Regions from separate parts of the Acidovorax sp. JHL-3 genome, predicted to be linked through region 2. Evidence: predicted binding sites of a transcription regulator. Region 2 holds the regulator's gene; each other region holds the start of a gene.
What was found. Region 2 encodes sigma-54, which starts transcription at its own class of promoters, with help from an activator protein. Its sites were predicted from a motif close to TGGCANGNAANCTGCTTT; they were not measured.
Positions count from the first base shown of each region.

Region 1: the regulator sigma-54 is predicted to act here: its motif matches at 2,141-2,158, upstream of K226_RS0110840 (PEP-CTERM sorting domain-containing protein).
Region 3: the regulator sigma-54 is predicted to act here: its motif matches at 4,406-4,423, upstream of K226_RS0116525 (ANTAR domain-containing response regulator).

Region 1 is NZ_JAFU01000001.1:2,294,430-2,302,189, forward strand. Features, by position in the region: gene K226_RS0110825 (DUF6502 family protein) at 1-20, shown strand, start outside; gene K226_RS0110830 (DUF5666 domain-containing protein) at 17-1,216, shown strand; gene K226_RS0110840 (PEP-CTERM sorting domain-containing protein) at 1,470-2,093, opposite strand; gene K226_RS0110845 (DUF4382 domain-containing protein) at 2,423-3,583, shown strand; gene K226_RS0110850 (DMT family transporter) at 4,109-5,155, shown strand; gene K226_RS0110855 (cation diffusion facilitator family transporter) at 5,379-6,362, shown strand; gene K226_RS0110860 (cation-translocating P-type ATPase) at 6,383-7,760, opposite strand, start outside.
Region 2 is NZ_JAFU01000001.1:507,356-515,115, forward strand. Features, by position in the region: gene K226_RS0102300 (class I SAM-dependent RNA methyltransferase) at 1-1,259, opposite strand, end outside; gene K226_RS0102305 (thioesterase family protein) at 1,283-1,732, opposite strand; gene K226_RS0102310 (RNA polymerase factor sigma-54) at 1,822-3,411, opposite strand; gene lptB (LPS export ABC transporter ATP-binding protein) at 3,411-4,193, opposite strand; gene lptA (lipopolysaccharide transport periplasmic protein LptA) at 4,190-4,840, opposite strand; gene K226_RS0102325 (thiol:disulfide interchange protein DsbA/DsbL) at 4,936-5,592, opposite strand; gene K226_RS0102330 (SPOR domain-containing protein) at 5,677-6,342, opposite strand; gene argS (arginine--tRNA ligase) at 6,355-7,760, opposite strand, start outside.
Region 3 is NZ_JAFU01000004.1:237,712-245,471, reverse strand. Features, by position in the region: gene K226_RS0116545 (efflux transporter outer membrane subunit) at 1-168, shown strand, start outside; gene K226_RS0116540 (thioredoxin family protein) at 205-444, opposite strand; gene K226_RS0116535 (permease) at 476-1,921, opposite strand; gene K226_RS0116530 (SulP family inorganic anion transporter) at 1,970-3,451, opposite strand; gene K226_RS0116525 (ANTAR domain-containing response regulator) at 3,770-4,396, opposite strand; gene tsaD (tRNA (adenosine(37)-N6)-threonylcarbamoyltransferase complex transferase subunit TsaD) at 4,553-5,599, shown strand; gene K226_RS0116515 (efflux transporter outer membrane subunit) at 5,748-7,199, shown strand; gene K226_RS0116510 (efflux RND transporter periplasmic adaptor subunit) at 7,250-7,760, shown strand, end outside.

The sequences.
Region 1 (7,760 bases), 1.8 Mb from region 2:
ATCGAGGACAAGCCTCATGAATGTATTTATTCGATCCGTATTGCTAACGCTGTTGCTGGTGCTGGCAGCCTGTGGCGGTGGTGGCGTCTCCGTTGCTGGCATGGGAGGTTCTGGTAGTGGAGGCGGGGTAGGTTCCGGGGGCACCGGTATTAGCACTTCTGCAGTCGGAGTTGGTGTTGTGGATGGCTTCGGCAGTGTGATTGTCAACGGCGTGCGATTTGCCACTGACGCTGCTCAGATCAGCACCGAAGATGCGGATTCGTTGCGTTTGGGGATGACGGTAATGGTAAGTGGCACCATTAATTCAGACCTAACCACAGGCATCGCGACCACGGTGCTTTCGGTCCCCGAATTCCGAGGGTCCGTGACAGCGATTGATGTCGTCGCGGCCGAATTCGGGCTATGGGGTAGCAGAATTTCGGTAGATGAGGCAACGGTTTATGACGGCTTTACCGCACTGTCGACTATCCCGAGGGGGGCGAATGTGCAGGTCTATGCCCTGCCTGTTGCAGACGGGCGATGGCGCGCAAGTCGCATTGAGCGCGTGGATTCAGGCGGTCCTTTGATCATTGTGGGCGCCATTCAGGAAATTGATTTTTCATCCAAGACTTTCCGTCTCGACGGGCAGCTTGTTAACTTCGGCGCTGCATTCTTCATTGGCGACTTGGAAAGCGCTTCTCTGGTAAACGGCATGACTGTTTATGTCCGCACCACCGCCATGCCAGTCAATGGTGTTGTCAGTGCTCAACAGATTCGGCCTGGCCATGTCTTGCCGACGGTTGGCAAATTTGCCGCCAATCTGCTGGGGATCGTGTCGAATTTCAGCAGCTTGAGTTCTGATTTCGTTCTTTACGGAGTACGAGTGAACGCCGCATCTGCGCGGATTACCGGCGGACCATCCGCTAGTATCGGTAACGGTGTCAAGCTGGAGGTAGCAGGAACTATGGTCGACGGTGTGTTGATGGCATCGCGAGCGCGCATTCGACATGTTCCTGGTACAGGGGGGCCGGCTTCCTTTGAGTTGATAGGTGCTGTTGGAGCCTACCAGTCGATAGCGGATTTCCTTGTCAACGGACAACCGGTCAGTGCCTCGGGAAACAACGTGGTGTTCATCAATGGTTCCCCGACAAGCATACGTAACGGTGTGCGAGTTACTGTGCGGGGTAGCCAGGTGATCTCGGGGGTGCTTCAGGCCGAGGAGATCCGGTATGAATGAAACGCTGCATGCTCTTTGGGTTGGGGGCAGTTGAAGTGGAGTGCAAGCAGCAACACTTCAGTTGTCAGCCAATGCAGGCCCCATGTCATGTGTCAAAAATTCCGACGCTTGACCTGCCGTCTCAAAAATCCGGTGGGTGCCGTCGAAGTAAAGAATGGTCACTACCATCGTTTGGGCAGAAAAAAACCGCTCAACGTTAGCTGAGCGGCATTGGCCGTGTAGGCTCCGCTTGGAGCCGACAGTCGCGAGTTGGTCAGCTGCTGCGGCGGTGGCGCGCAAAGTGCGCACCCAGCAAGCCCAAGCCCAGAAGTGCCAGCGTGGCTGGCTCGGGAACTGTACTACCGGGTGCACCGATCACGAAAAGGTTTTCGGTGCCATCGTTCGCATTGTTGAAGACGAAGCGGAACTGGACCGTATCGGTTGCGGAAAATGAAGAAAAGTTGCCGAGTAGGTAGTCGGCGTAGCCATTCCCGTTATTACCCGCTGGCACATTGCCCGTAGCGGTTGTCGAAAATGTATCTACGACGCTGTTGTTCAACAGCATATAGAAAGCGGTCAGCGTTTGTGCAGGCCCACCCTCATTGATATCAAGACCAATCAGGAGGGAGTTGCCGGCTCCAATGATGTTGAGAAGTGTCTGGCCGCTGTAAAGAGGTGAAAGAGCATCGTAGCCGTTCACATTGCCGCCTGTGGGCAAGGCCGTTGAAGCAAATCCTCCATTTGTACAAGAGGGGTTGCTGAAGATGCATGGGCTTTGAACGGTCTGTTGGTAAAGATTGCCAGGCACGGCGTTCAAAGTAACGACGTTGGCAGATGCGCCACCACCAAACGCAAGGCCTGCCATACCGAGCGTTACCGCAAGAATTTTGGTGTTCATGATTTTTCACTCCTGTTACTCGTGCGACGGCTCGAGTCGTGAAGGGCTGTGCAATATGCGTGCCTGTGAAGTTTTCCCATATCTGACAACGATTTGCAGTGCTGACTCCGTTTCGTCTTCGGCGTAATGTCAAAAAATCCGACACACATTTGAGCCGACTATGGATTGCGCGGTAGTTACAGCACTTATTCACACGCAGTTACGATTGTTTCCCTGCTGAAGGCTGTGTCCTACAGCTTCGGGGTCTTGGAGTAGTTAACCTCTCGGTGTGAAAAATTCACATTTATGCGCTTTGCATTGACAGTGCGCCATTCCCAGAGAGGTCCTCTATGAAAATTCTCCAAAGTCTCAAATGCACCATAGGCGCCGCCCTGCTGGCCGGCTTGGCTGCCTGTGGCGGTGGCGGTGACAGCACGGGCAGCGGCACGCTGCGCCTGGCGCTGACCGACGCGCCCAGCTGCGGCTACGACTCCGTCCATGTGACTGTCTCGAAAGTGCGTGTGCACCAGAGCAGCAGCGCCAGTGATGCCGATGCCGGCTGGTCCGAAGTTGTGCTGAACCCCGCGAAGCGCGTGGACCTGCTCAGCCTGACCAATGGCGTGCTGATGGAACTGGGGCAGATTCCGCTGCCCACAGGCAAATACACCCAGATGCGTCTGGTGCTGGCCGACAACAGCACCAGCCAGCCACTGGCCAATGCCGTATGGCCCACCGGAGGCAGCGAAGTGGCACTGAAGACGCCCAGCGGCCAGCAATCGGGCGTGAAGACCAACATCAACATCGACATCGCCGAGAACAAGATGGCCGACTTCGTGCTGGACTTCGATGCCTGCAAGTCGGTGGTGCAGGCCGGGGCGTCGGGCCAGTACCTGCTCAAGCCGGTGGTCACCGTCATTCCACGTTATGTGTCCGGTGTGCAGGGTTATGTGGACTCGGCCCTGGGGGCAGGCGCCACCCGGGTGTCGCTGCAGCTCAATGGCACCATCATCAAGGCCACCGTGCCCGACAGCACGGGCAAGTTCCTGCTGCAGCCCGTGGCGCCAGGCAACTACACCCTGGTCATGGCCGCCCCTGGGCGCACTACCGCCGTGGTTACGGGCGTGCCTGTGGTGGCAGAAACCGTGACCCCGGTGGCCAGCGTGGCTTTGCCTATCGCTCTTGCACCCTCGGCCAGCGCCACCGTTTCGGGCACTGCACCAGCTGACACCCTGGTGCGCGCCATGCAGCCGCTCACGGCGGCCGGCACCGTGGAGATCGACGGAGCGTATGTGAACAGCGTCACCGGCGCCTATGCCTTCTCGCTGCCGGTCAATGCGCCGATGGTGGGGGCCTATGCCGCAGCGCCCGCACCGCTGGTGTTCGCTGCCGATACGCAAGCGGCCGCCCGTTATACCCTGCGCGCCAGCCTGCCAGGGTTCGCGGACAAGCAAACCGTGTTGCCCCCGCTCACCGCTGGTGGCAGCACTACCGCCAACTTCACGTTCCCCTGACGCATCGCAGGAGGTGCTGGGTGGCGGTCGATTTCTAGTCGAAATGGCTTCCAGCGCTTTTCTGTAAAGCGCCACGAGCGAAAAATTCAGTGTCAACCCCGGGGGCTGTTGCTTGCGCACAGCCCCCGTTCTTTTGGGAGGCGGTGGACGAGCGCAAGTCGCAACCAAGCAGCCTCTGCGTTGCCCCAGTTGCACAAGGACGCAGGCTTGCCCGCGTGCAATTGACCCAATTGGGGGTGTGCACGGCCGGTTGGGGAGTGCTATCGCACCGGAGCGCTTGTGCCTGGCCGAATGATCGGATTACGCCCGGCTGCGACTGCGACTGCGACTGCGACTGCGACCGCGACCGCGACTGCTGGCCGTTGCGTCGCGGCAGCGATGGCTGTTGTTGGCGGCGTGTTGGGCGAATCGGCCTGATTGCGTTGAACGGGTCAATAATGCAGTCTGGCGCCACGGTTTGATAAAAAAGTGGCGTTGACGCCTTTGCAATAAGCGCCATCAGCTATCAAATCAGGAGTTTTTGTGTTGCCTGTTCACGGACCCGCCTTGCGTGGGGGTGCCCTGGCGCTGCTGGCGGCGGTGCTGTTTGGCGTCAGCACGCCGCTGGTGCAGCACCTGGGCGCTGGCCTGGGCGCTTTCAGCACGGCGGCGTTGCTGTATGCCGGTGCTGCCGGCATGGGGGCGGTGTTGCGCAAGCCGGTGCAGCAAGAGGCACGCTTGCGACGGGCCGACACGTCCCGCCTGCTGGCCATGGCGGGTTTGGGAGCGGTGGTGGGGCCGGTGGCGCTGGCCTGGGGGCTGCAGCGCACCAGTGGCAGCAGCGCATCGTTGATGCTGACGCTGGAGGCGCTTTTCACCGCGCTGCTGGCCTGGCGTCTGTACCACGAAACCATGGACCGGCGGGTGTGGGCGGCAATGCTGTTGCTGCTGGCCGGGGGCGTGGCGCTGGTGGTGGACCAGGGGCGCCTGGGGGGCGTGGAGCTGGCCGGTCTGCTGGCTGTTTTGCTGGCCACGATGGCCTGGGGGGCGGACAACACCTTGTCGCGCGCCCTGGCCGAGCGTGACCCGGCGCAGGTGGTGCTGGTCAAGGCGGCGCTGGGCGCCAGCGCCACGGCGGTGCTGGCCTGGGGCCTGGGCGAGCCCATGCCCACTGCGGCGGCGGCCTGGGGCATGGTGGCTGTGGGGGCCACGGGCTATGGGCTCAGCCTGCGTTGTTACCTGCTGGCGCAGCGCGCGTTTGGCGCGGCGCGCACGGGTTCGGTGTTTGCGTTTGCGCCGTTCATCGGCGCGGTGCTGGCGTTTGCCATGGGCGACCGCACTGCCGGTGGGCTGGTGGTGGTGGGCGGCCTGCTGATGGTGGCCGGGGTGGTGTTGCACCTGGCCGAAACGCACGAGCACCCGCATGACCACGAGGCCACCGAGCACGAACACGCACACCGGCACGACGACGGGCACCACAACCACGCCCACTCCCCGATGCCTCAGGGCAGCCACAGCCATTGGCACCAGCATGGGGCCCAGTCGCACACCCATGCCCATGTGCCCGATGCCCACCACACGCACCGGCATTGATACGGAGTGGCCTTCAAGCGGCTTGCGCCCTGGGGTCGCCTGGATGCGCTGCGGCTTTGCGGCGGGTGATCGGATCAAAGACACGCCTGGACGAGCGCACCCTTGCACAGTCGGAAGCAGGCACCGGGCAAAATACGCGCCAGCGCCACACACGCGCGCATCCATTCAGGCGATGACCAAGGCGGTTTTCCTTGCTCTCTCAGCCCTCCCCACACGCCGCACCATGAAATTCAACGATTTTTCTGACGACTCCGAAGACTCCGAAGACTCCGAGCACACCCCCGCGCAGCGCTCGGCCGCCGCATCGCGCAGCACCTGGGTGAGCGTGGGCGTCAACCTGGTGTTGTCCACCATCCAGATCGTGGTGGGGGTGCTGGCCAAGTCGCAGGGCCTGATAGCCGACGGCATCCACTCGCTGTCCGACCTGGTGGCTGATTTCGTGGTGCTTTTTGCCAACCACCACTCCCAAAAAGACGCGGACGAGGGCCACCCTTACGGCCACCACCGCTTCGAGACGGCAGCTTCGCTGGTGCTGGGCCTGCTGCTGCTGGGTGTGGGCGTGGGCATGGTGTGGTCGGCGGTGGTCAAGCTGGAGAACCCCGAGGCCATTGCGCAAGTGCATGTGATCGCCCTGTGGGTGGCGGGTGCCGCGCTGGTGGGCAAAGAACTGCTGTTTCGCTACATGCTGGCCGTGGCCAAGCGCGTCAAATCGAGCATGCTGGTGGCCAATGCCTGGCACGCGCGCTCGGATGCGGCTTCGTCGCTGGTGGTGGGCATCGGCATTGCGGGCAACCTGGCGGGTTATCCCATCCTGGACCCCATTGCCGCGCTCATCGTGGGCTTCATGGTGGCCAAGATGGGCTGGCAGTTTGGCTGGGATGCGCTGCACGACCTGATGGACCGATCGGTGGACGAACAGGAAGTGCAGGCCATTCGCCAGACGCTGCTGGAGACACCTGGCGTGAGCGGCGTCCACGATGTGCGCACGCGCAAGATGGGCGACATGATTGTGGTGGACGCCCATCTGGAGGTGAATGCAGCCCTCACCGTCGAGGCGGGCCATGACATTGCGGTGCTGGCGCGCCAGCGCGTGTTGCAGCGCCACCGGGTGCTCAACCTCATGACCCATGTGGACCCTTGGCGCAAGCCCGACCTGGACCATCCTGCGCCGCCCGTGCGCAGCGCGCATGGCGCGCCAACGCGGTAGCGAATCAGCGAAGCGTCGAATCAGGCTGTGCCACGCGCGCCGGAGGCGGTGTGGCGCTGGTGTCGGCCCGCCAGCCGCACCAGCTCCAGCCACACCAGGCACAGCGCCAGCAGGCAACCGGCCACCACGGCACCCTGGGCGCCGGGCAAGGCCAGCCCCATCAGATGGCGCAGCCAGGCAATGCCCATCACCGCAGCCAGCAGCACCACCATCGCGGCGGCAATGCGCCAAAGCCAGGGGTTCGGGTCGGTCACGCCCAGCAGCGCGGGGCGCGACAGATCCCGGTTGGCCAAAATCAGCAACAGCACGCACAGCACCAGCGTGCCAAACACCACGGTGCGTCCCTGGTTGGAGTGCCAGCCCTGGTGCACCAGCCAGGCCTGGCCGCCCAGCAGCACTGCCGCCAGGCCCAGGCCTTGCAGCACCGACCACAGCAACGGTGCGGCCGCAAAGGGCGAGTCGGAGACCGGGCGCGGTGCGCGTGCCATGGTGTCGCTGTCTTCGGCCTCGGCTTCGAAGACGATGGAGCAGGCCGGGTCGATCAGCAACTCCAGCAGCACGATGTGCACCGGAAGCAGCAGCACCGGCCAGTGCAGCAGCGTGGGCACCAGCGCCAGCCCGATGATGGGCACATGCACGGCAAACACAAAGCGCACGGCCTTGCGGATGTTGCTGTCAATGCGCCGCCCTTGGCGGATGGCAGCCACGATGCGGGCAAAGCTGTCGTCCAGCAGCACCAGCGCGGCGGCCTCGCGCGCCACGTCAGTGCCGCGCTCGCCCATGGCAATGCCCACGTCGGCGGCCTTGAGGGCGGGCGCATCGTTCACGCCGTCGCCGGTCATGGCCACCACCTCCCCGCTGGCGCGCAGCAGTTGCACCAGGCGCAGCTTGTGCTGGGGCTTGAGGCGCGCGCACAGGTCCACATGGCGCAGCCGCTCGCTGAGGGCGGCATCGTCCAGCGCCTCCAGCTCCGCGCCGGTGATGACGTCAGGGCGGTCTGACAGGCCGACCTGCTGGGCGATGGCGCGGGCCGTGGCGGGGTGGTCGCCGGTCATCATGATCACGCGGACACCGGCACGTCGGCACTCGGCCAGTGCGGCGGGCACCTCGGTGCGCGGCGGGTCGGCCAGGGCCACCAGGCCGAGAAAATCAAAGTCGAAATCGTGCTGGCTTTGCGGCCACGGCGGGCTCTGGCCGGGTGCCGGGGCTGCGCCTTTCCAGCGGCCGCGCGCCACGCCCAGCACGCGCAGGCCGCGCTCGGCCATGGCCTCCACTTGGTGGCGGATGGCGCCCTGCTGCGTGGCGTCAAGGTGGCACAGGTCGGCCACGGCCTCGGGCGCGCCCTTGGTGGCCAGCAGGTGCACGTTGGGCTCGTCGCTGGCAAACACGCGCGTCATG
Region 2 (7,760 bases):
CCATCACCACGCGGCGCGCGCACCGAGCCCTTGACCATGTCGAAGCGGAACAGGCGGCACTCGATGGGGCCGTTCCACATGGGCACGCGGCGCGATTCTTTCAGGCGCATCTTGCCGGGCAGCTTGAGGTCGGGGGTGAGCATCCAGGCCTGCCAGCCGGCGTAGTTCTTTTTCCAGTGCGCGGCCAGCTGGCTGAAGAACTCGCCGCCATCGTCGGTGTGTGCGGCTTCGCGGCCGACCGCATCGCCCTGCGCGCGCTGGGCGGCGCGCTCGTTGGCGTTTTGCCCGGCCGTGCCGGCGGCGGCAATGCGCTCGCCGTAGGGCGGGTTGAGCAGCATCACGCCGGGCTGCTCGCAGGGCGGCATGCGCTGCAGGGCATCACCACCGCGCAGCTGCACCGCATCGGCGACACCGGCGCGCTCGGCATTGCGCTGGGCAAAATCGACCATGCGGTGGGCCACATCACTGCCAAATATGGGCACAGCGCTTTCCTGTATTGCGCCTTCAGCTTCGTTTTTGATAGCACTCCAGACATGACTCTGGAACGGCAGCAGTTTCTCGAACGCAAAGCGGCGCAGCATGCCGGCCGGGATGCGGCAGGCGATCTGCGCGGCCTCGATGGCGATGGTGCCGCTGCCGCAGCAGGGGTCGTACAGGGGCACGGGGTTGTCACCCAGGGGGTCCCAGCCACTGGCGGCAATCATGGCGGCGGCCAGGGTTTCTTTCAGCGGCGCGTCGCCCTTGTCTTCGCGCCAGCCGCGCTTGAACAGCGGCTCGCCACTGGTATCGATGTAGATCGTGGCCTCTTCGGTGGTCAGGTGCAGGTGGATGCGCACATCGGGCCACTGCGTGTTCACATCGGGGCGCACGCCGGTCTTGGCGCGAAAGCGGTCGGCCACGGCGTCCTTGACCTTGAGGCCCGCGAAATTGAGGCTCTGCAGCGGGCTGTGCTGCGCCGTCACCTCGACCTTGAAGGTCTGGCGCGTGGTGAACCAGATTTCCCAGGCCACGTCGCTGGCGGCGGCATACAGGTCGTTTTCAGAGCGGTAGGGGCGGTGCGCCAGTTGCACCAGCACGCGCTGGGCCAGGCGGCTGTGCAGGTTGAGCAGCAGCGCATCGCGCCACGAGGCCCGCAGCAGCACGCCGCCCCGCCCCGTGAGCAGGTCTTGCCCCGTGAGGCCGGTGATGGCGTGCACTTCGTCAGCCAGATAGCTCTCGACACCAGCGGCGCACGGCAGGAAAAGTTGGAGTTGGTTCATAGACAGGGCAAAAGGATACGCGCCTACGGCTGGGCGGCAGAAACAGGTGGGCGGCTGAGCAGCGCGCGGATGTGTGCGGGCAGCAGCGCCACCTTGCGATCGGACTTGTTGATGAAGACGATGCCGGTCTTGCCGCGTGCCACTTCGCGGCCCTGCGATTTTTCGGTCATGCGAAACACCAGGTCAAAGCCGTAGGGGTTGAAATCGGCGGGAGTCATCTCCACACGCATGGTCTCGCCATGAAAGCCCTCGGATTTGTACTGCGCCACGATGTCGCCCACCACGATGGCCAGGCCGCCCACATCCGCCTCGGGATAGCCCTGCGCCTGGAAAAAGCGCACGCGCGCCTCGGACACCAGGCTGAGCAGTTGGGCATTGTCCAGGTGCCCGCCCTGGTTCACATGGCTGATGTAGATCTGCATCTCGGTCGAAAAGACAAAGTGGGCAGGAAGATCGAAAACGATGCGGGCCATGGCGTGAGAGACAAGTAAAAAACAGAACAAAGGGATGACAAACGGCAGCTGACAGACGCACAGCCCACGCGCTCGGCGGGAAAAAACGTCTACAGCGCCTTGCGCAGGTTGGCCGGCGCGATTTTGAGCGCCTCGCGGTATTTGGCCACGGTGCGGCGCGCGCACTCGATGCCCTGCTCCTTGAGCATCTCGGCAATCTGGCTGTCGGACAAGGGTTTGGCGGGGTTTTCGGCGGCAACGAACTGCTTGATGAGCGCGCGCACCGCCGTGCTCGATGCGTTGCCGCCGGTCTCGGTGCCCAAGCCCGAGCCAAAGAAGTATTTCAGCTCGTAGGTGCCGATCGGCGTGGCCATGTATTTAGCGGTGGTCACGCGGCTGATGGTGGATTCGTGCAGGCCCAGTTCGTCGGCAATGTCGCGCAGCACCAGCGGGCGCATGGCCAGCTCTCCATGGGTGAAAAAGCTCTTTTGCCGCTCGACGATGGCGCGCGAGACGCGCAGGATGGTGTCAAAGCGCTGCTGGATGTTCTTGATGAACCAGCGCGCCTCCTGCAGGCGCTGCTGCATGCCCTGGTGGCCCTCGCCGCCCTTGTGCCCGCGCAGGGCGCCCGCATAGATGTCGTGCACGCGCAGGCGCGGCATCACATCGGGGTTGAGGCTGACGATGAAGTTGTGCTGGCCATCGCGACCATTGGCGCGCCCGGCTTTGCGCACGATGACATCGGGCACGATGATGTTGCGCTCTACATCGGCAAAGCGGCGGCCGGGGCGCGGCTCCAGGCGGGCGATCAGCGCCATGGCGGCGCGGGTGCGCTCTTCGCCATCGCCGCACAGCTGCGTCAGCCGGCGGATGTCGCGGCGGGCCAGCATCTCCAGCGGCTGCTGGCAGATGCGCAGCGCGGTCTGCACGGCGTCGGGGTCGATCGCGCTGCCTTCGTCGGCGGCCAGGGCCTTGAGTTGCAGCGTGAGGCACTCGGCCAGGTTGCGCGCGCCCACGCCCACCGGCTCCAGGCTTTGCAGCAGGCGCTGCGCCACGGTGAAGCGGTGCACCAGCTCGTCGATCTGCTCCAGGTTGCCCTCGCCAGCCAGTCCCGTGGCCAGCTCTTCGAGGGGCTCTTCGAGGTAGCCGTCGTCGTTGAGCGATTCGATCAGAAAGCGCAGCGCGGCGCGGTCGATCTCCGACAGGCGCAGCGCCAAGGCCTGGCGGTGCAGGAAGGACGTGAGTGACTCGTGCGAGCGGGCCAGCTCGGTGGCATCGGCTTCGTCGCCCTCGGAGTCATTGCGGTTGCGCGCGGGTGCGTCGCCCCCCCACTCGGCGTCGTTGGGTGCCATTTCCACGGTGCCGTCGCCGCTCCAGTCGGGCTCGTCCGCGCTGGCGCTGGGCGTTTCAGCATCATTTTGGCCTTCAGCGCTTGTGCTGCTTGCGCTAACAGCTCCTGAAAATATAGCGTCATCGGCGCTGTAATCGTCGGTCTGCGCGGGGGTGTCGGCCGCTTCAAGACCAAACTCTTCGCGTGGGGCTTCTTCGGGCGTGCGCTCGAGAAACGGGTTCTCGTCGAGCATCTGCTCGACTTCCTGCGAGAGTTCGAGCGTGGACAACTGCAACAGCCGGATGGATTGCTGCAGCTGCGGCGTAAGCGACAGGTGCTGCGAGACGCGCAGCGAAAGACCAGGTTTCATCACATCCTGAAATGTTCACCCAGGTACACCCGACGCACCTCGGCGTTGTCGACGATTTCGGACGGGGTGCCCTGGGCCAGGACGCGGCCGTCGCTGATGATGAAGGCGTGGTCGCAGATGCCCAGGGTTTCGCGCACGTTGTGGTCGGTGATCAGCACGCCGATGCCGCGCGCCTTGAGGAAACCGATGATGCGCTGGATCTCGATCACCGCGATGGGGTCGATGCCGGCAAAGGGCTCATCGAGCAGGATGAAGCGGGGCTGGGTGGCCAGGGCACGGGCGATCTCGACCCGGCGGCGCTCACCACCCGACAATGCCAGGGCCGGCGAGTCGCGCAAATGGTCCACGCGCAACTCCTGCAGCAAGGACGTGAGGCGCTCTTCGATTTGCGCCCGGCCCAGCGGCTTGCCGTCATCGCCCCGCTGCAGCTCCAGCACGGCGCGCACGTTCTCTTCGACGTTGAGCTTGCGAAAGATCGATGCCTCTTGCGGCAGGTAAGACAGCCCCAGGCGCGAGCGCCGGTGGATGGGCATGTCGGCCACCGAATGGCCATCGATGCGGATATCGCCCCCGTCGCAGCGCACCAGGCCCACGATCATGTAGAACGAGGTGGTCTTGCCAGCGCCATTGGGCCCGAGCAAACCCACCACTTCGCCCTTTTGCACAACCAGCGACACGTCCTTGACGACCTTTCGGCTGCCATAGGATTTTTCGAGGTGCTCCACTTCCAGGCGGCTGCCCGCCTGGGTATCTGGGTCTTGATTCACTGTCGCAGCACTCACTTGCTCGCACCGCCGAGGGAATTGCTGGGACGCAGCACCGGCCCGCTGGCTGCATTGGCCGGAGCGGCAGCGCCGGAAGGCTGTTCTTTGGGTGACAGCACGGCACGCACCCGCCCGCCCGCAGCAGGCGCATCGCCCGCCCCGCTGGCGGCCGCCTTTTTCTGGCCATCCACCGTGAAAACGTCGGTGAGGTTGTTGTACACAATGACGGCGCCCGAAAGCTCGTCGGTCACCACGGATTCGCGGTAGCGGCGCATCTCGGCGCGGGTGATGAAGCGCACGTTGTCGGCCTTGCCGTCGTACTCGATGACTTCGCTCTCGCCTTCTATGAACTCGTCGGGTGCGCCCGCCACGGTGTCGCGCTTTTGCCGGAAGAATGCGCGCTTGCCAGGCTCGGCCGTGACAACGCCGTACTGGTAGCCATCGGCATCCTGGCGCACATCCAGCCGCGCCCCGCGCAGCACGATGGAGCCCTTGGTCATGACCACCCGGCCCGTGAAGACGCTGGTTTGCTTGAGTTCATCGTGGCGCAACGCATCGGCCTCGATGTTCATGGGTTTGTTGCGGTCGGCCTTTTCGGCCTGGCCCACGCCAGGGGCGCAGGCAAGGGCGGTCAGCAGCAGGATCGGGAGGAGGCTTTTTTTCATGAGGCACGAATCTTGCACTCATTGTAGCCATGCACCGGTGCCATCGCCCATAAAAAAGCCCGCTGGCGCGGGCTTCTCGGGAGCGGGTTGCGCAATCAGCCCTTGCGTGCCACGCCCGCCAGATGCTCCACCACCTGCAGCACGGTCTGCATGCTGCCAGCCATGGTGCCATCGGTATAGAACCGGCCGGCAACGCCCATCGACGGCACGCCTTCCACGCCGTAGCCCTCTTGCAACGCCGTGGCACGACGCACCTGGCTGGCCACCGTGAAAGAGCTGTACATCTCCTTGAACTTGGCGATGTCCACCCCCTGCTGGGCCACCCAGGCGAAGATTTCATCGTCCTTGGCCAGCTTTTGCTTTTCAACGTGGATGGCGCGGAATACCTTGCCATGCACGGTATCGAGCTTGCCCATGCCTTCCAGCGTGAAATACAGCTTTTGCTGTGGCACGAAGCTGGCATTGAACGCCACCGGGATGCGACGGATGCTCAGATCCTTGGGAGCGGCCTTGATCCAGGACTCCAGCGCTGGCTCGAATGCGTTGCAGTGCGAGCAGCTGTACCAGAAAAACTCGATCACATCCACCTTGCCAGCAGGCGCATCGGGCGTCAGCGGCTTGGCGAGCCTGGTGTAATCCTTGCCCTCCTTGAACTGGCGCGCCTGCGCCATGGCCGGCGTGGCCAGTGGCAAGGTCAGGGCGGAAGCGGCAACCACCGAAGCGGTGGACAGGGAAAACTCGCGGCGTTTCATAACAGGGACACTCCTTGTTCGGGTCTGGAGGTGTGAGCACTCCCCCATGAAAAAGTTCAGACAATGGCGATGGGCTTTGCTGCTTTAGCGCTGTACGCGCACCATCGCGGACTCTACGCCCGCGCCTTCCAGCTTTTCCTTGAGCTGCTCGGCGTCGTCGCGCTTGGAAAAAGGGCCCACGCGCACACGGTACACGGTGCGGCCATTCTGCTCACGCTCGCTCACGCGGGCTTCCCAGCCCAGCATGGCCAGCTTGGCGCGCTGGGCATCGGCCCCCGCCTGGTTGGGGAACGCTCCGGCCTGCACGAAATAATCAAACGGATCCACCGCCGCCGACTTGGCCTTGGCCAGATCGCCCAGCGGGTCTGCCGAGGCGGCGGGTTTGGTGTCGACCTTTGCTGCGGGCTTGGCATCGGCCGTTGCGGGCTTGCTAGCGGGGGTCCGCGCAGCGGTGACCTCGGCGGCTGGAGCCGTGCCGTTAGCGCCGTTAGCGCTGGCCGGGGCCGCCGGTGTGGGCACGCGCGCAGGGCTTTGTGCAGAGCCCTTGCCGGTGAGCAGCGAGTTCGGGTCCCAGTTCTTGTTTTTTTGCGCTTCAGCCGCGTCCTGGTCCACGCCCCGCACACCCCCCTTGTTGAGGAATGGCACGGGCACCTTGGTCACATACACGGCCACGACCAGTGCGGCACCCAGGCCCACAAGGACTCCGAAAATGAAGCCGATGATGGTGCCACCCGTCTGTTTTTTCTTCATGGTAGTAACTGCTTACATTCTGGCTGGAGCCGATACGCCCAGCACGGCCAGGCCATTGTGCAACACCTGCGCGGTGGCAGCGACCAGTGCCAGGCGGGCCCTTTTTACTGCTTCGTCGTCCACCAGGATGCGCTCGGCGTCGTAATAGCTGTGGTAGCTGGCGGCCAAATCACGCAGGTAGAAGGTGACGTCGTGCGGCGCCTCGCCCTCGGCAGCAGCGGTGAGCATGTCGGGGTATTTGGCGAGTTGCAACATCAGCGCCTGGGCCTGCGGCCCGTCCAGCGGAGACAGGTCCACCTCCTTGAGCGAGGCCACGTCGCCGCCGCTGGCCTCCTGCCAGGCCCGCAGCACCGAGCAGATGCGCGCATGCGCGTACTGCACGTAATACACCGGGTTGTCGTTGTTCTGCGCCACGGCCAGATCGACGTCAAAGGTGTATTCGGTGTCGGGCTTGCGGCTGAGCAGAAAGAAACGCACGGCGTCCTTGCTGGTCCACTCGATCAGGTCGCGCAGCGTGACGTAGCTGCCCGCGCGTTTGCTGATCTTGACCTCTTCACCGCCCTTGACCACGCGCACCATGGTGTGCAGCACGTAGTCGGGATAGCCCTGGGGAATGCCCACATCGGCCGCCTGCAGCCCGGCGCGCACGCGCGCAATGGTGCCGTGGTGGTCGGTGCCCTGGATGTTGACGACCTTGGTGAACCCGCGCTCCCACTTGGTGATGTGGTACGCCACGTCGGGCACGAAATAGGTGTAGCTACCGTCGCCCTTGCGCATGACGCGGTCCTTGTCGTCACCGTAGTCGGTGGACTTGAGCCACAGCGCGCCGTCCTGCTCGTAGGTCTTGCCATTGGCAATGAGCTTGTTCACCGTCTGCTCGACACGGCCGCTGGTGTACAGGCTGGATTCGAGGTAGTACTCGTCAAAGTGCAGATTGAAGGCTTGCAGGTCCTTGTCCTGCTCGTTGCGCAGGTAGGCCACGGCAAACTGGCGGATGTTGTCGTAGTCCTCCACATCGCCGTTGGCGGTGAACTCACGGTCGTCGGCCTTGACGGTGGCCTTGGCCTTGAAGGCCTCGGCAATGTCGACAATGTAGTCGCCGTTGTAGAAGGCCTTGCTCGCCGGGTTTTCCGGGTCGATGGGCCAGCATTCGTCGCCGGGTTTGAAGCCCTTGGCGCGCAGCTGGGTGCTGTGGGCCAGGGTCTGAATCTGCACGCCTGCGTCGTTGTAATAGAACTCGCGGTGCACGCTCCAGCCCTGCGTGGCGAACAGGTTGCTGATGGCGTCACCAATGGCCGCCTGGCGGCCATGGCCGACGTGCAGCGGCCCGGTGGGGTTGGCAGAGACGAATTCGACCAGCACGCGCGCATTGCGCGGGTTCTGGAAACCGAAGCGCTCACCAGCAGCCAGCACCTCGC
Region 3 (7,760 bases), on a different contig from region 2:
GTGGAGCGGCAATACCTGCTGGGTGCTGCCAGCTACTTGCAGTTGCTGGTGGCGCAGCAACAGGCACAGCGCATGCGGACCAGCCTGGTGGCAGCCCAGGCGCAGCGCCTGGTCGACAGTGTGGCGTTGTATCAGGCGCTGGGTGGTGGCGTCAGCCTGGGCGATTAATCGCCCAGGTGGCCAGCCTCTCGGGTGCCCGCGGGATCAGGCGGTGGCCAGCCACTTGGCCACATCCGCAGTGGCCGGAATGCGGCCACTGCTCATGACCTTGTCATTGATCACCAGCGCCGGGGTGGACATCACGTCATAGGCCATGATCTCTTTCATGTCGCTGACCTTGACAAACTCGGCCGCAACATTGGCCTGGGTGGCGGCTTCACGGGCGACGGCTTCGAGCTTCTTGCAATTGGCGCAGCCAGAGCCGAGGATCTTGATGGTCAACATGTGAAATCTCCTGAAAAATGAGGGAAAGACATCAGGCCTGGGGCTGACCCGCGCCTCGTGCGCGCGACCAGAAGAAAGTGGTCACCACAACCAGCGAAAAAAGCCCCAGGGCCATTGCGGTGGATAGAAGTGCCGCACCATCAATCCAGGTGCCATAAATGAACCCTGCACAGATGCTGAACAAGGCCACCAGGCCCACGTAAGCGGCGGTTTTGGTGCGGCCAATCACGGCGGCAACCATCAACATGCTTTGCAGGCTGAGTTCGGGGTCGGCCATCAGGTAGGCCAGCAGTGGGCCGGGGTGCATGCCCAGGTCCAGGAACATGCGCGCCACCGGCACCTCGACCAGGGTGGGGAAGTACATGAACACGCCAAACCCCACCGCCACCGCGTTGGCCAGCACCGTGTTGCTACCAGCCACTGCCTCAATCCATTCGGGGCGGATGACCTGCCGCACCATGCCCACGATGAACACACCCACGATCAGCAGCACGAAAATCTGCTTGACGAAGCGCCAGGCTTCCCACAACCAGGCTTGCCATTCATCGGCGGGCAGTTGGCGGGCGAAGTGCCACACCGCCCCCAGCGCAAGGCCCACACCCAGCACACGGCCGGTCAGTGCGAGTTCCAGGCCGTCGGCGACAGGTGTCAGGCGCGCGGCAGCCACCAGCAAGGTGGTTGCAGCCAGGCCCAGCGCCACCCAGGTCCAGCGGTTGGCGCCATCCATGATGTTTTCCATGCCTTTCCAGGCCGTGGCCGCAATCATGAACAGCAGGGCTATCAGGACCGAGCCCTGAAAGCTCACGCCTTCTTCGCCTCTGGCCGCATCAAACGGTACCCACGCAAAAAGTGTGTCTTGCCACGCCTGTGCCCAGCCCAAAGGCAGCGTGGCGGAGCCCACGGTGGCCGTGAGGGGCCAGAGTTTCAATGTGCCTGCGATCAGCAGCGCCACCAGCGACAGCAGCACGCCCAGCGCAGCGGGGGCTATCTGCGCTTTGTCGGCAAAGGCGTCATCGGTTTCAGCATCGTGCGTGGCGTCATCGCGCCAGAAGATGCGCGACATCAGCAGACCGATGCCGATACCAAACAACAAACACAAGACCACCCGTGCCACCGCAAACTCAGGCCCCAGGATGCTGCCGGTGTAGGCCAGCGCCATGATGTTGCCCGCAGGCGCAAAAAAGAGAAAAGTGATGGCAGGCCCAATGCCTGCACCCTTGCGGTAAATGCCGGCAAACAAGGGCACGATGGTGCACGAGCACACCGCAATCAGCGACCCGGCCAGGGCCGCCGCCGGGTAAGAAACATAGGCCGGCGTGCTGCGACCGAGCCACCGGGTGATGCTGGCCTTGGGGATGAGTGCCGCCATGGCGCCCGCAATGAAAAACGCGGGCAGCAAACACAGCAACACATGCGCCGCAAGGTAAGAAGCCAGACTTCCGGCACCGCCGTTGAGCAGCTTGAGCATCAGATCCATGGTTCACGCCTTCAGCAGTTGCTGCGTTTCATTTTAGTGGCGGCAGGCTCAGTGCCCCATTAATATGCCGTCAGCGATGTCTTTGTCGTGCACGCCGAACCTGTCGACCAGGGTGGCGCTGGCTTCGTTGAGCCCCAGCACCTCCACCTCAGCCCCTTTGCGGCGGAACTTCAGCACCACCTTGTCCAGCGCATTGACCGCAGTGATGTCCCAGAAGTGGGCGTGCGTGAGGTCGATGCGAACGCGGCGTGGTGAGGCGTCGAAATCAAACGCATCGACAAACCGGTCGGCAGAGGCAAAGAACACCTGGCCATAGATCGCATAGCTGCGCGTTTCACCATCGTCTTCGGTCTGCGCCTCGATCAGCAGAATCTGGGCAATCTTGTGGGCAAAGAAGAAGCCCGACAGCAGCACACCCGTGAGCACACCGCGCGCCAGGTCGTGGGTGTAGACGGTCACCGCCACGGTGGCCAGCATCACCACGCTGGAGCTTTTGGGGTGCTCGCGCAGGTTTTTGAACGAACCCCAGTTGAACGTGCCGATGGACACCATGATCATCACCGCGACCAGGGCGGCCATGGGGATCTGCTTGACCCAGTCCCCCAGGAACACCACCAGAATCAGCAGCACCACCCCCGCCACCAGCGTGGACAAGCGCCCGCGCCCACCGGATTTCACGTTGATGACCGACTGACCGATCATGGCGCAGCCCGCCATCCCGCCTATGAAGCCCGTGGCGATGTTGGCCACACCCTGGCCCACGCATTCGCGGTTCTTGTTGCTTTTGGTGTCGGTCATGTCGTCCACGATGGTGGCCGTCATCAGCGACTCCAGCAAACCCACCACCATCAGCGTGACGGAATACGGAAGGATGATGCCCAGCGTTTCCCAGGCAAGGGGCACATCAGGCAGCAGGAACACCGGCAGGCTGTCGGGCAGCTCGCCCATGTCGCCCACCGTGCGGATGTCCAGCCCCAGGTAAATGGAAACGCCGGTCAGGAAAACAATGGTCACCAGCGGAGACGGCACCACCTTGGTGATGTAAGGCAGCCCGTAGATGATGCCCAGACCCGCCGCCGTCATGGCATACACCTGCCAGCCCACATTGGTCAGCTCGGGCAACTGGGCCATGAAAATCAGGATGGCCAGCGCGTTGACGAAGCCGGTAACCACCGAGCGGGAAACAAAACGCATCAGAACCCCGAGCTTGATCCAGCCAGCAATGATTTGCAGCACACCGGTCAACACTGTGGCGGCTAGCAGATACTGCAGCCCGTGGTCCTTGACCAGGGAGGCAATCACCAGCGCCATGGCCCCCGTGGCGGCGGAAATCATGCCGGGGCGACCGCCGGCGAAGGCAATGATGGTGGCAATGGAGAACGAGGCGTAGAGGCCAACCTTCGGGTCAACGCCCGCAATGATGGAGAACGCGATGGCCTCAGGGATCAGGGCCAATGCAACCACCAGACCGGCGAGCACATCGTTGCGGACATTGGAAAACCAGTCCAGCTTCAGGGTTTGTAGTGACATAGGGATCGCGGATCACCCGAACAGGGTGGTCCAAATACAGGGTGTGAGGTGCGCCAGGGGCCGTGCCCCGCGACAAAAATGGGAAAAGCAATGCCGGGCAAACTGCCCGTTGTGCATTCAGAACGTAAGCGCGTTCTAAGGGGGTGTGACGGAAAAGAAGTAGCCGCGCGGCAATGCCGAACCCCGAAAATGCACCGGGGCCGGTGGGTCAGAGTCGAAAAGCCGCGCCATGGGGGAAATTCTATCGCCCGGCAAACATGCGGTTGCATGGGGCTGTGCCAACGGGGCCCGCGCAGCCCACCGCCGTGGGCCGCCATCTCACCCCAGCAAATCCACCATCTCCAGCATCCGCCTGGCCACCTCGCCCAACTTCAGGCCCTTGTCCATGGCGGTCTTGCGCAGTTTTTCATACGCGGCTTGTTCGGACAGGCCCTGGCGCTGCATCAGCACGCCCTTGGCGCGGTCAATGGTCTTGCGGTCCTGCAGCTCGGTTTTGGCGTCGGCCAGCTCGGCACGCAGGGCCTGCTCGTGCTGAAAGCGCGCCATGGCGACATCGAGGATGGGTCGAATGCGCTGCGGCGCCAGGCCTGCGACGATATAGGCAGACACGCCAGCGGCCACGGCGTCTTTCACATGTGTGGTGTCTTCATCGTTGGTGAACATGACGATGGGGCGGCGTGCGGCGCGCGTGGCCATCACCACATGCTCCAGCGCATCGCGGGCCTCGCTCTCGGCGTCCACGATGATCATGTCGGGCTGCAACTGGGCCAGCCGCTCGCTCAGAAACACATCGGCGGGCAATGTGGCAATGAGATTGAAGTTGTTTTCCAGCAGGCCAATGCGCAGCGCGCGCGAGCGTTCGGCCTGTGTGGCGGCGTGTTCGTCGTCGGGGTCGGCAATGGCCAGGTCGGGGGCCACCACCACAATGCGCAGTGCGTCGGTCATGCCATGCAGCATGCAAGATTTACGCCACATATTGGTGCGCCGGTTTGGTGCACAGCCCTGGTGCAAGGGTGCACCTGCCGCTGCGCCCAGCAGTGCGTTGCACCGGGTTCAACCCGCAGGCGTGGCAGTGCGGGCCCCGGGTTTTACACTTGGGGCATGAGCTTGCTGATCCTGGGTATTGAATCTTCGTGCGATGAAACCGGCGTGGCGCTGGTCCGCTCTACTGGTGGGGTGGCTGTGCCCACCTTGCTGGCGCATGCGTTGCACAGCCAGATCGAGATGCACCAGGCGTATGGCGGCGTGGTGCCCGAGCTGGCCAGCCGCGACCATATCCGCCGGGTGCTCCCTCTCACCGAGGCCGTGATGGCCGAAGCAGGCCAGCGCCTGGCAGATGTGGACGTGGTGGCTTACACCCGCGGGCCGGGCCTGGCAGGGGCGCTGCTGGTGGGGGCTGGCGTGGCCTGCGCGCTGGGTGCGGCGCTCGACAAGCCCGTGCTGGGCGTGCACCACCTCGAAGGGCATTTGCTGTCGCCCTTTTTAAGTGCCGACCCCCCTGAATTTCCTTTCGTGGCGCTACTGGTATCGGGTGGCCACACCCAGCTCATGCGCGTGGATGGCGTGGGGCGCTATGAATTGCTGGGCGAGACCATTGACGATGCGGCGGGAGAGGCGTTTGACAAGTCGGCCAAGCTGATGGGCCTGGGCTACCCCGGAGGGCCGGCCTTGTCGCGCCTGGCCGAGCAGGGCAGCGCCACGGCGTTCAAGCTGCCCCGCCCCTTGCTGCACAGTGGCAACCTCGATTTTTCTTTTGCCGGCCTCAAGACAGCGGTGCTCACGCAAGCCAAAAAACTCGGGGATGAGCTGCAAGCGCGCAAGGCCGATCTGGCCGCCAGCACCGAGGCGGCCATTGTGGATGTGCTGGTCAGAAAAACGCTGACCGCCCTGCGCCAGACGGGTCTGCAGCGGGTGGTGGTGGCCGGCGGCGTGGGGGCTAACCGGCACCTGCGCAGCCAGCTCAATGCGGCCTGCACGCAGCAAAAGGTGCGCGTGCACTACCCCGAACTGCACCTGTGCACCGACAACGGCGCCATGATTGCCATGGCCGCTGCCCTGCGGCTGCAGGCGGGCCAGCAGACGGCCAACCGCGACTATGCGTTTGACGTCAAACCCCGCTGGCCCCTGCACGCCCTGGCCGCGTCCTGACATTGCGTTGAACAACGAGACCGGGCATGCCGCCGTGGGGCCTGCGTTGGCGATGTGCAGCAGCTTTACCCGGGCTTCACTCTTCTGCATCGGGCAATACATGCCCGCACCGCACAATGGGGCATGCAACGCTTGCCGCTTCTTTCCCATGAATGAACCATCTTTTGCCGCTGCCGGGCGCACGCCTTTGCGCGGCCCCTTTCGTTTTCGGGCTGCTTTCGGGTTTTTGGGGGTGACCTCGGCGGTGGCCCTGCTGGCCGGCTGTGCCAGCCTGGTGTCGCCCGACAGCCGCTTGCCACAGACCCCGGTTCCGTCGGCGTGGTCGGTGCAGCCACCGTCTGGCAGCGTGGGGCTGGCGCAGCCGGTCACACCGCTGGCGCAGTGGTGGCAGCGGTTCAACGACCCACAGCTCACGCAGCTGGTCACGCAGACCCTTCAGTCCAACACCAGCCTGCGCAGCGCGCAAGCCTCCTTGCAGCAGGCGCGTGCCCAGGTGGATGTGCAGTCTGCAGGCCTGCTGCCCAGTGTGGGGACTTCAGCCTCGGCGCAGCGCAGCCGGGCATCGAACAACACGGGCAGCAGTTTTCAGGCGGGTTTTGATGCCAGCTGGGAGCCCGATGTGTTTGGCCGCCTGCGCAGCGGCGTGAGCGCCAGCGCAGCCGACGCCCAGGCCGCCGAGGCCAGCCTGGCCGACGTGCAGGTGTCTCTGGCCGCCGAAACGGCCGTCAACTACATCGAGTTGCGGGGCCTGCAGCAGCGGCTGGCCATTGCGCGCAGCAACCTGGCCAGCCAGCAGGAAACCCTGCAGATCACCCAGTGGCGCCTGCAGGCCGGGCTCACCACCTCGCTGGTGTCCGAGCAGGCCCGCGCGGCGGCCGAGCAGACGGCCGCGCAGATTCCGGTGCTCGAGTCCAGCCTGGCCCAGTCGCGCCACAGCCTGGCCGTGCTCACCGGGCAGGCCCCGCTGGCGCTGGATGGGTTGTTGGCCGACTCGGTCGCCGTGCCGCAGCCCGCGCAAGACCTTGCGCTGGCCATTCCTGCCGAAACGCTGCGCCAGCGGCCCGATGTGCGTGCTGCCGAACAGCGCATTGCCGCTGCGCTGGCGCGGGTGTCGCAGGCCGATGCCGCGCGCTACCCGGACTTCCGTATCTCGGGCAATCTGGGCCTGCGCGCCCTCACGGTGGGAGCCCTTACCAACGGCAGCTCCATCGCCAGCGCCTTGCTGGCCAGTGTGTCGATGCCGCTGATGGATGGTGGCGCGGCGCGTGCCCAGGTGCGTGTGCAGGAGGCAGCTTTGGAGCAGGCCCGTGTGGGCTATGAGGCTTCGGTGCTCACGGCGCTGAAGGATGTGGAAGATGCCCTGGTGGCACTGCGCGGCGATCGTGAGCGCCTGGTGCGGCTGCAGGCTGCTGCCGATGCCGCAGGCAATGCAGCCTTGCTGGCCCAGCAGCGCTACAGCAGCGGCCTGATCGACTTCCAGTCGGTGCTGGAAACCCAGCGCACGCTGCTGTCCACCCAGGACAGCTTGGCCGCCACGGTGGCCAGCATTTCTGCCGACCATGTGCGGCTGTACAAGGCGCTGGGCGGCGGCTGGCAATAGCCCGCGCCAGCCCCCGAACGCGCACCCAACCCCTACCGAATGCCATGGCCATGACTTCTTCAGAAAAAATCACACCTCCCGCCAGCCCATCCACCCCCGCCGACCTGCAGACGCTGATCGGTGGCGGCCCAACGCGCCGCTGGTGGCAGCGCTCCACCCTGTGGCTGGGCGTGGCGGTGCTGCTGGCGGCGGGCGGCGGCCTCTACTACTGGCAAAGCCAGCAGCGCGCCAAAGCCGCACCGGTGTATGTGACCGAAGAGGTGCGCCGCGGCAACCTCACGCTCAACGTGTCGGCCAACGGCACCCTGCAGCCCACGCGGGCGGTGACCATCGGCAGCGAGCTGTCGGGTACGGTCAGAAACGTGCTGGTGGACGTCAACGACAAGGTCAAAAAGGGGCAGGTGCTGGTCGAGCTCGACACCGCCAAGCTCGATGCGCAGGTGCTGCGCTCGCGCGCCTCGCTGGCGGCTGCGCAGGCGCGCCTGGCGCAGGCGGCGGCCACCACCAAAGAGGCACAGGCTGGCTTTGGCCGGCTGCAAGAGGTGGCACGCCTGTCGGGCG